Regions from separate parts of the Actinokineospora sp. genome, predicted to be linked through region 2. Evidence: riboswitches for the same ligand, from Rfam matches in the RefSeq annotation. Region 2 holds a riboswitch; the other holds the start of a gene.

Region 1 (4,883 bases), on a different contig from region 2:
CAGCCCGAGGGCGGCGATGGCGGCGATCACCACGATCCCGATCACCAGGCCCAGGTTTCCGCCACTGTCGGCGGGTCGCGTGGCGGCGACCGGGTCCGGGCTCGCGGTGGAACCGCTTGTCTGTGTCGGCGAGGACGTGGTCGGCGCCCCGGATGTCGACGCTGTGGAGGTCGGTGGCGGCGCGGTGTCCGCGGTGGTTGTCGCGGGCTGACCAGGCGCTATCGAGGTGGCGGGTGGCCGCGCGGCTGTCGTGGTCGGTCCGGGTGCGCCAGGCGGGGCGACCGTGGTGGTCGGCTTCGGTGGCGGCGGCGGAGGTGGCGGCGGGGGCGCCACCGGGGGCGCGACGCCCGGCTGCCTGCCCGCGCCGAACGCCCACCCCTCGACGCCGCCGGGCGCCGGGTTGTAGGCCCCCGCGCCCGAACTGCCGTAGGACCACGAGCCGCCCTGGCCGTGCCAGTAGGACCAGTACGCCGTGGTCGGGGAGGTGAACACGCAGGCGTCGGCCGCCGCGGTCGGCTTTCCGTTGATCCGACAGACGAATCCGGGCTGGCGCGACGCGAACGTGTAGCCGTACCCGGCGCCGGAGAGCGCGGCCAGGCCGCTGCCCGGGTCGCCGCCCGCGCAGCCTGTCTGGACCCCGCCGCCGAGTGGACCGAAGTCCACCACCACGGTCACCCCCGCGCAGGCGGCCCGCGCGGGGGTCGGCGCGACGAACAACCCCGCGACACCGAGCCCGGCGACGGCCAGCGCCGCCAGGCCCCGCCGCCACAGCGCCGTCACGGCCCGGCCGTCTCGTCGGTCATCGCCGGGTACGGCGCTGTCGGGCCAGCAGGACGACCGCCAGTCCGCCGATCAGCAGCATCGCGCCCAGGCCGACCGCCGGGCCGACGTTCGCGCCGGTCGACGCCAGGTCCGTGGGGGTCGTGCCGCCCGCGACCGGTGTGGTCGTGGTGACCGGGGTGGTGTCCGACGTGGTCGTCCCCGGCGTCGTAGCCGACGTGGTGGTGACCGTGGTCGTGGTGGTGGTCGGCGTGGTGGTCGGGGTGGCGCAGTCGAGGACCGGGGCGGGGGCGACGGCGCCCTCGGCGGACACCTCGGTCAGGCCCACCCCGGTGATGCCCAGGATGGCCTGGGTGGTCGAGCGGATCGCGTTGGCCGCGGAGAAACCGGTCTCGTCGTACGCGATCGCGCCCCGGTCCGCACCGGCGCCCGTGCAGCCGACCTGAAGGGAGGCAAGGAATTCGACCGCGTTGTCGGCTCCGACAGTGCGCTGGCCCGCGTGCAGCGCCTGCGCCGCGAGCCCGGTGCTGTTGGCGTTCACCACGGTGGTCGGGCCGCTGCCCGCGAACCCGCCGTCAGTCTGCTGCACGGTTTCCAGCCAGTCGAGCGCCTCGCCCGCGGCCGCGGTCCGGGCCGCCGCGAGCAGCGCCTGCACGGCGAACCCGGTGGTGTCCACATCGGACATACACGGGGTCTGCTCCAGGTACAGGGGGAATCCGCCGTCCGCGCACTGGGTGCCCACCAAGTAGTCCACCGCCGCGACCGGCGCCGTGGCGTGGCGTTCCAGCGCGATCACCGCGAGCGACTGGGTGATGCCGTTGCTGAAGTCGCCGAAGCCGGACTTGTCGCTGAACCGGCCCGATGGCGCCTGCAGCGCGGTCAGCCCCGCGACGAGATCGACCCCGCCGAACGCGGTCGGGTCCACCCCCTGCGCCGCGGCGACCAGCGCGAGCTTCGCGTGCGGACCGGCGTAGGAGTCGGTACCGCCGAGGTAGCCCGCCAGGATGTCCGGCTTCGCCAGCCAGGCCGTGGCCTTGGCCGCGAACTCTTGCGCCACACCGGCGGCGTCCAAGGCCAGCACGGTGTCGGCGGTCAACCCCTGGTCCGGGTAGGCCACGCCGTCGAACACGGTCTCCATGCGCTCGCCGTCGACCAACTGCCGCGCCAGCCACCCGGCGGCCGCCTCGGCGGGCACCGTCGTCGTGGGCGGGGTGTCGGCCACCGCTGACACCGGACCGGCGAGGACGACGGCCACCGCGGATAACGCCGCGGCACAGCTTCTACGGGTGAGGGACGAACGGGTCACCGGACACGCCTTTCTCGGTCAAGGCGCGAACGGCTGACCGGACCAGGGGCGCACGGCGTCCGGCATTCCGACCCGCGGACCTCGACGGGTATGTGGAGCCACCGCGCCCGGCGGGTGTTCGGGCTCGTCGCCGTGGAGGCGACCTACCGTTGCGGGTCAGCGCCGGAATCGGACCGGTCTTCCCCCGCATGGACGCGGATGCAGTTGTCGCCCCGCATGCTCGACCACTGGCCGCGCGGTGTCAATCCGCCGCCGGTGGTTGATGCGTAGGGAAACTGGCGCAACCACGCCCGCGCTGACCGGCCCTGGCCAGCACGCGGTCGATCAGCGGGCTCGCGGCGCCGGTATACCGGGCGGGGTCGAGCAGGTCGGAGAGTTGGGCCGGGGTGAGCAGTCCGGTGAGTTCGTCCCGCGCGGCGAGGATCTCGATCAGCGGCTTTCCCGTGGTGTCGGCGGCAAGTGACGCCTCGGCCAGCAGTCGTTTCGCGGTCGCCTTGCCGATGGCGGGGGCGAGCACCACGTTCAGCCGCTCGGTGACGATCTCGCCGCGAGTGAGCCGGACGTTGTCGAGCATCCGGTCCGGGTGCACGCGCAGGCCCTCCGTGAGTTCGGCCGCGAGGTGCGCGGCACCGCCCGCGAGGCGCAACGCTTCGCGCAGCGGCTGCCACTCGGCGTGCCAGGCGCCGGCCGGGCGTTCGTCCTCGGCCAGCATGGACTGGGCCAGCACCAACGAGTGCGCGGGAACCTGGCGCGCGGCGGTGACGATCAGCGTTGCCAGCACGGGGTTGCGCTTCTGCGGCATCGCCGAAGACGCGCCGCGGCCGGGCGCGGCGGGCTCGGACAATTCGCCGATCTCGGTGCGGGACAACGTTTGCACGTCGAGGGCCACCTTGCCCAGGGCCCCGGTGACGAACTGCAGGACCGCGCCGAGGTCGGCGATCGGGGTGCGCACGGTGTGCCAGGGCAGCACCGGCTCGGCGAGCCCGAGTTCGGCGGCGAACGGCGCGATCAGCTCCGTGCCGTCGAACCGGCCGCCGGGGGCGTCGAGCGCGGCGTACTCCGCGTACGCGGCCAGAGTGCCCGCCGCGCCACCGAGTTCGGCGGGCAGCGTGGTCGCGCGGACCCGGTCCAGCGCGTCCAGCACGAGCTGCAGCCAACTCGCCGCCTTGAGGCCGAAGGTGATCGGCACCGCGTGCTGGGTGAGCGTCCGTCCTGCTTGGACAGTCGCGCGGTGCTCGTCGGCCAGTTTCGCCAGTGCGCGGACGATCCGGTCCAGGTCGGCCGCGATCAGGTCGAGGACGCGCCGGGCGATCAGCATGCACGCCGAGTCGAGGACGTCCTGGCTGGTCGAGCCGCGGTGGACGTACTCGGCCGCGGCGGGGGCGTCGGCGGCGACCACCGCGGTGAACGCGGTCACGAACGCCACCACCGGATTCGCCGCCGCCCGCGCCCGGCGGGCCAGGTCGACCAGGTCCAGCCGCTCCGCGCGCGCCGCGGCGCTGATCGCCCGCGCGGCCGACTCGGGCAGCAGACCCAAGCCTGCCTGTGCGCGGGCCAGCGCCGCCTCGACGTCCAGCATCGCCTGCAGGAAGGCTTCGTCGGTGACCTCGGCCTCGACCGGGCAGCCCGCCCAGGTGGGGGCGAGCAGCCCCGAGTCGGTACCGGCGGGGTGGGTCATTCTGCGTCTCCGTAGTGCTTCAGTGGGCCGCGGGCAGCGGCGGCGTGACCGCGAGGCCGAGGTTCATCTCACTCACCGCGCGGATATTAGCCGAGTTCCGCACCCGCCTTCCCGCGACGTGCGGATTAATTGGATCTTCCGCTGCATCAAACGCCGCGTAATTATCGCCCGGACGCGGAGTGCGCGACTAACGAAATCGGCGTGACGAATTCATGGACATCTCGTAGTGCGCTTCCGGGTGTCAACGAAGCATGACCGAAGAACGGCGGGAGTGGCCGTGCCTGTATGAATGATTAGGTAAGGATCTTCGCGTCAACACATCGGCAGTGGGGGAGCGTCATGCGCGTACTCTTCGTCATCTGGCCCGCGCCAGCGCACTTGTATCCGATGATTCCACTCGCCAGGGCGCTGCGGGACGCCGGGCACGAGGTGCGGATTGCGTCGCACCAGACAATGGCCGACGCCATTACCTCGGCCGGACTGACGCCCGTTCGCATCGGAGATCCTGATGTCGTTCCGATGGGCGCCACCCGGCAGTATCCGGCGGCCGCGATCGGGCAGCTCCTGACCGCCTCCGCCGAACTGGACATGCCCGACGGCGTCCGTGACCCGTGGGACATCTTCGCCCTGGTCATGCTCACCACGGCTTGGGAGTTCCTGCCGCCGGGCGCACCGGCCGACCAGTACCGGCCCGGCGTGGACGACCTGGTGGAGTTCACCGGTCAGTGGCAGCCGGACCTGGTCCTGTGGGACCACTGCGCCCCGGCCGCGGCGATCGCCGCCAGGCTGAGCGGGGCCGCGCACGCACGGTTCACGCCGTGGCAGGACTACTTCGGCTGGAGCGTGGACAAGTACGCCGAACGCACCGGCAAACCGCTGGCGGACCACCTGCTCGCCGAGACCGTGCGGCCGATCGCCGAGCGGTTCGGGGTCGAACTGGATCGCGAGTTGCTGCTCGGCCAGTGGACCGTCGACTCGCTGCCCGCCGGCTTCCGCCTGCCGACGTCGGTGAAGACCGTGCTCGCGCGGCCCAGCCACTACTCGGCGTCCGTCCCCACCCCGGACTGGCTGCGCGAACCACCGCGGCGGCCGCGGATCGCCATGACCATGGGCCTGTCG
Region 2 (4,883 bases):
CACTGTGGACACGATCGGCTCGACGCACTCGGAGCAGCCCGCTATGGCGGCGATGGTCGCCGTGGGCGCGATCGCGATCATCAGCGAGTTTCGCAGTCCGGTCACCGCGATTCGGTCCCGCAGCGCCGCCCAGCGCGCGGGCTCGGCGATCTCCGCGCCCGGGAAGTGGTCGACGTGCAATTCGCCGCGCGCGGCGCGGGTCTGGCCGTACGCCGGGTGTGGGCCGACGTCGGCGGCCAGGTCGGCCGAGGTCTCCGTGGCCGCGAGCGCGATCCGCTCGGCGATCCTGGTCGAGAGCGCCAGCGCCGCGGGCGAGTCGAAAGGCAGGCGCAGCGCGAAGAACACGTCCGCGAGACCCATCACACCGAGCCCGATCGGTCGCCACTTCTGGTTGCTGCCGGACGCGGGCGGTGTCGGGTAGAACGACAGGTCGATGGTGCGGTCGAGGAACCGGACGGCCGTGCGCACGGTGCGCTCCAGCTTGTCCCAGTCGAGGCCCACGCCGTCCACATGGGACGCGAGGTTGACCGAGCCGAGGTTGCACACCGCGGTGGCGTCGTCGGCGGTGACCTCCAGGATCTCCGTGCACAGATTGGAGAGGTGCACCACGTTGCCCGGCTCCGCGGTCTGGTTGCACGCCCGGTTCGCCGCGTCCTTGAAGGTCATCCAGCCGTTGCCGGTCTGCGCGAGGGTGCGCATCATCCGGCCGTAGAGCGTGCGTGCGGGAATGGTGCGCGCGGCGAGCCCGCGGCGCTCGGCGTCGGTGTACGCGGCGTCGAAGTCCGCGCCCCACAGGTCGGGCAGGGTGGGCACGGCCTTGGGGTCGAACAGCGACCAGTCGGCGTCGGCCTCGACCCGGCGCATGAACTCGTCGGGCACCCACAGCGCGAGGTTGAGGTTGTGCGTGCGACGGGCCTCGTCGCCGGTGTTGTCCTTGAGTTCCAGGAACTCCTCGATGTCGGCGTGCCACGGTTCCAAGTAGACACACGCGGCGCCCTTGCGGCGGCCGCCCTGGTTGACCGCGGCCACGGACGCGTCCAGGGTGCGCAGCCAGGGCACGATGCCGTTGGACTGGCCGTTGGTGCCGCGGATCAGCGAGCCGCGCGAGCGCACCCTGCTCCAGGAGATGCCGATGCCGCCCGCGTGCTTGGACAGCCGCGCGACCTCGGCGTAGCGGTGGTAGATCGAGTCCAGCTCGTCGCGCGGCGAGTCGAGCAGGAAGCACGACGAGAGCTGCGGGTGCGCGGTGCCGGAGTTGAACAGCGTGGGCGAACTGGGCAGGTACGACAGGGAACTGGTCAGCGCGTACAGTTCCGCGGCCTCGGCAGGGGACTCGGCCAGTCCGCAGGCGACGCGCAGCAGGAAGTACTGCGGCGTCTCCAGCACCTGGCGCGTTTCGGGGTGGCGCACCAGATACCGGTCGTAGACGGTGCGCAGGCCGAAGTACCCGAACCGGTCGTCGGCGCCGTGGTCGACGAGCGAGTCCAGTTCGACGGCGTGCGCGGCGACGAAATCGGCCAGCCGCGCGGAGAACACGCCGACCGCGCGGCCGAGCGCGACCGCGCCCGCGAAGTCGCCGACGCCAGAGTCCTCGACCTCGGCGCGGATGTGCGCCGCGAGCAGCCGGGCCGCGAGCCGGGAGTACTGCGGCTCCTCGCCGATCAGCCCGGCGGCGGTGCGGATCGCCAACTCGCGCAGTTCGTGCGCGGTGGCCCCGGGATGCGCGCCCGCACTCGCCGCGGCCACTACCCGCGCGACGTCCACATCGGACAGTCCGACCGCCGCGGCCGCGATCGTGTCAAGGGTGACGGTCACTGACGCTCTCCTTCACGAGGGCAGGCGGGGAGTCGGCGCGCGAAGGCAGGCGGACCTGACCCGTCCGCGTCGACCCACCCACGAGGCCCGGGACCGCGCGCGCCGGGATCGACGCGCGCGCCGGTGGCAGGTCTTCGGACTCGCGGGCACCCGCCGGGCGACCCCGGCGGACCTACTGGCCGTCGCTTCCCAGGCTCGTGCCCAGTGCTCTGTGACGGCGGTCGCTCCCACTCACCGCTGCGGGGCAGTCCCGGGTTCGCACCGGGTTCCCTCTTGCCTCGCCCGAACCGGGCGAACCACCAGCACGGCGAAGACTACATGTTGGGGTAAGCAGCTCGCCACACCCCTAGATGGTCCGCGTGTCGGCTACATGCCGCGGTAGTCCCGGGGGGCGAACCGCGGCGCGAAGCGGGGTTTGCGGAAGCCGCTGGCCTCGATGTAGCGCACCGCGCGCTGACGCTGCGGCGCGTAGGGCGCGAGCACTTCGAGCATGCCCGCGTCGTCGAGTTTGCGGCCGACCAGCGCGTGGCCGACCACGCCGGGGATGTGGTAGTCGCCGACGCTGACGGCGTCCGGGTCGCCCCAGGCGCGCTGGGCGACCTCGGCGGCCGTCCACACGCCGATGCCGGGCACCTTGCGCAGCAGCGCCCGCCCCTCGACCCCGCGCAGGTCGGCCGCCCGCTCCAACCGGTCCGCCACCTGCGCCGCCGCGATGATCGTGCGGCGCCGGGCACCGTCGACGCCCGCCTTGTGCCACTCCCAGTCCTGGATGCCGAGCACCGCGCGCGGCGTCGGCGGCACGAACAGCTCCGCGGGACCCGGCGCGCGCTCGCCGAAGCGGCGGGCGAGGTCGCGCCAGGCGCGGTGGGCCTCGTGGCCGGTGACCTTCTGCTCCAGGATGGCGGCCAGCAGCACGTCCCAGACCCGGCCGGTGGACCCCAGCCGCAGCCCCGGACTGCGCCGCCGGGCCTCGGCGATCAGCGGGTGGTGGGCTTCGAACCCGGAGTCGTCGTCGTGCGCGCCGAGCAGCGCGGGCACGCCGTCGAGCAGCACATCCGCGCCCGGCCCCCATGCGGTGCTGTGCACCTCGCCGCCCGCGACCCGCAAGCGCAGGGTGCCCGGACCGGCGGCGGTGTTGGCGGCGAACCAGGCGCCCGCGTCGGTGCGGCGCAGGGTCGGATCGCCGCCGCCACGGCGCAGGGGCCGCAGCAGCGCGGCGACGTCGAGCGGGCCATCGGGCACCCAGCGCCCGGTCCGCTCCGTGCCGGTGGGGATCGCGGTCATCACGAGGACCGTACCGGCCGGGTGGCTAGAGTGGCGCCACATGGCTGGATCGTCGGGGACAAGGACACCAAGCTCAGTGACGTCGACCGAACTGCACATCGTCGTACCCGCGGGCGGGAGCGGCACCCGGCTCTGGCCGCTGTCGCGGGCGGCGAACCCGAAGTTCCTGCACCGGCTCACCGGCACCGACCGGTCGCTGTTGCAGGCCACCTTCGACCGGCTGGTTCCCTTGTCGTCAGCGGAGAATCTGCTCGTGGTCACGGGCACCGCGCACGCGGCGGGCGTCGCCCGGCAGTTGCCCGACCTGCCCGAGCGCAACATCCTGGTCGAGCCGTTCGCCCGCGATTCGTGCGCGGCCATCGCGCTGGCCGCCGCCGTGATCGACAAGCGCGGCCCCGGCGCGGTGATGGCGTCCTTCGCCGCCGACCACCTGATCGCCGACACGGCCGAGTTCGCGCACACCGTGGCCCGTGCCGTCGACGGCGCCCGCGCGGGCCACCTGATGACGATCGGGATCACCCCGACCCGCCCCGAGACCGGGTACGGCTACCTGCGGTGCGGCGAGGTCGCCGAGCGTTCGGTGATCCAGCGGGTGCTGGAGTTCAAGGAGAAGCCCGCGCTCGACGTGGCCACCAAGTACGTGGAGTCGGGCAGCTACCTGTGGAACGCCAGCATGTTCGTCTGGCGCACCGACGTGTTCCTCACCGAGCTGGCCGCCCGCCGCCCGGACGTCGCCGACCCGATCCGCGCCATCGCCGCCGCGTGGGACACCCCCGCGCAGGACGCGGTGCTCGCCGAGCTGTGGCCGACGGTGCCGAAGGTCGCGGTCGAGTACGCCGTCATGGAGCCCGCCGCCGAGGAGGGCAAGGTCGCCACCGTCCCCGGCGATTTCGGCTGGAGCGACATCGGCGACTTCGAGACGTTGGGCGAACTGCTGGGCGTCGACGCGGGCGCGGGCTGCCGCTCGGTCGCCACCGGCACCCACGATGGCAAGGTCGTCGCGGTCGACGGCGCCGAGATGATCATCGTTCCGGCCGGTGGCAGACTGGTCGCCACGCTCGGTGTGCGCGACCTGATCGTCGTCGACACCGACGACGCCGTGCTGGTCTGCGCGCGTGACCGCGCCCAAGACATCAAGATGCTGACCGAGATCCTGCGCACCCGGGGTGACCTCGACTACGTCTGATTTCACCTGACCGATTCGCCGTGTCCGCTGACGGCACGTGAGGAGAGGGATACTCTGGCAGAGCACATCGATGGACGCAGGAGAGGCCGATACATGGACCCCCGTGACCGGGCCGACGCCATCCTGGCGCGAGCCCGCGCGCGCGGCGCCTACGTGGTCACCCCGGAGAGCGCCATCTCGCCGATGGACGCCGCCGCGACCCTGCAGATCCCGCGAGCCGTGGTGTCCGCGCTCGACAACGACGACCCCGATGTGACGATGGTCTTCCCGATCGCCCGCATGGACGATGAGCTGCCCGCGATCGCCCAGGAAGCGGCGACCCAGTCGCTCGCGGCGCCGGGGCGGCCGACGGAGCGCTTGCCGGTGCCGCAGCAACCCCCGCCGCCGGAGCCCGAACGCGTCGACGGACTGGTGCCCACGGTCAAGCAGCCCCCCACCGCCCGCCCCACCCTCACCCAACGCCTCGACGGCGGCCATCACCGCTGAATTCCGATTCGTCGGTCAGCGGGTTTGCAATTTCAGGCGCACTGCGAGGCCGGCCTTGATCGCCATTCGCACCGGCGCCCAGTGGGGACCCTGGTGCCGATCGGCGATGTAC

The links. A riboswitch is a leader RNA that binds a small molecule or an ion and turns the genes downstream of it on or off. The one in region 2 is predicted to bind cobalamin.
Region 1: linked by a shared signal. The riboswitch ahead of ACT4N7_RS09745 (peptidase) and the one ahead of ACT4N7_RS01910 (ribonucleoside-diphosphate reductase subunit alpha) in region 2 are both predicted to bind cobalamin.

The regions. Positions count from the first base shown of each region.
Region 1 covers NZ_JBQTHF010000026.1:32,022-36,904, forward strand. The annotation lists gene ACT4N7_RS09740 (hypothetical protein) at 1-780, opposite strand, end outside; gene ACT4N7_RS09745 (peptidase) at 800-2,086, opposite strand; cobalamin riboswitch at 2,179-2,333, opposite strand; gene ACT4N7_RS09750 (class-II fumarase/aspartase family protein) at 2,328-3,764, opposite strand; gene ACT4N7_RS09755 (nucleotide disphospho-sugar-binding domain-containing protein) at 4,104-4,883, shown strand, end outside.
Region 2 covers NZ_JBQTHF010000005.1:2,704-7,586, forward strand. The annotation lists gene ACT4N7_RS01910 (ribonucleoside-diphosphate reductase subunit alpha) at 1-1,815, opposite strand, end outside; cobalamin riboswitch at 1,924-2,131, opposite strand; gene ACT4N7_RS01915 (DNA-3-methyladenine glycosylase family protein) at 2,182-3,099, opposite strand; gene ACT4N7_RS01920 (mannose-1-phosphate guanylyltransferase) at 3,176-4,285, shown strand; gene ACT4N7_RS01925 (hypothetical protein) at 4,379-4,771, shown strand; gene ACT4N7_RS01930 (glycosyltransferase family 2 protein) at 4,787-4,883, opposite strand, start outside.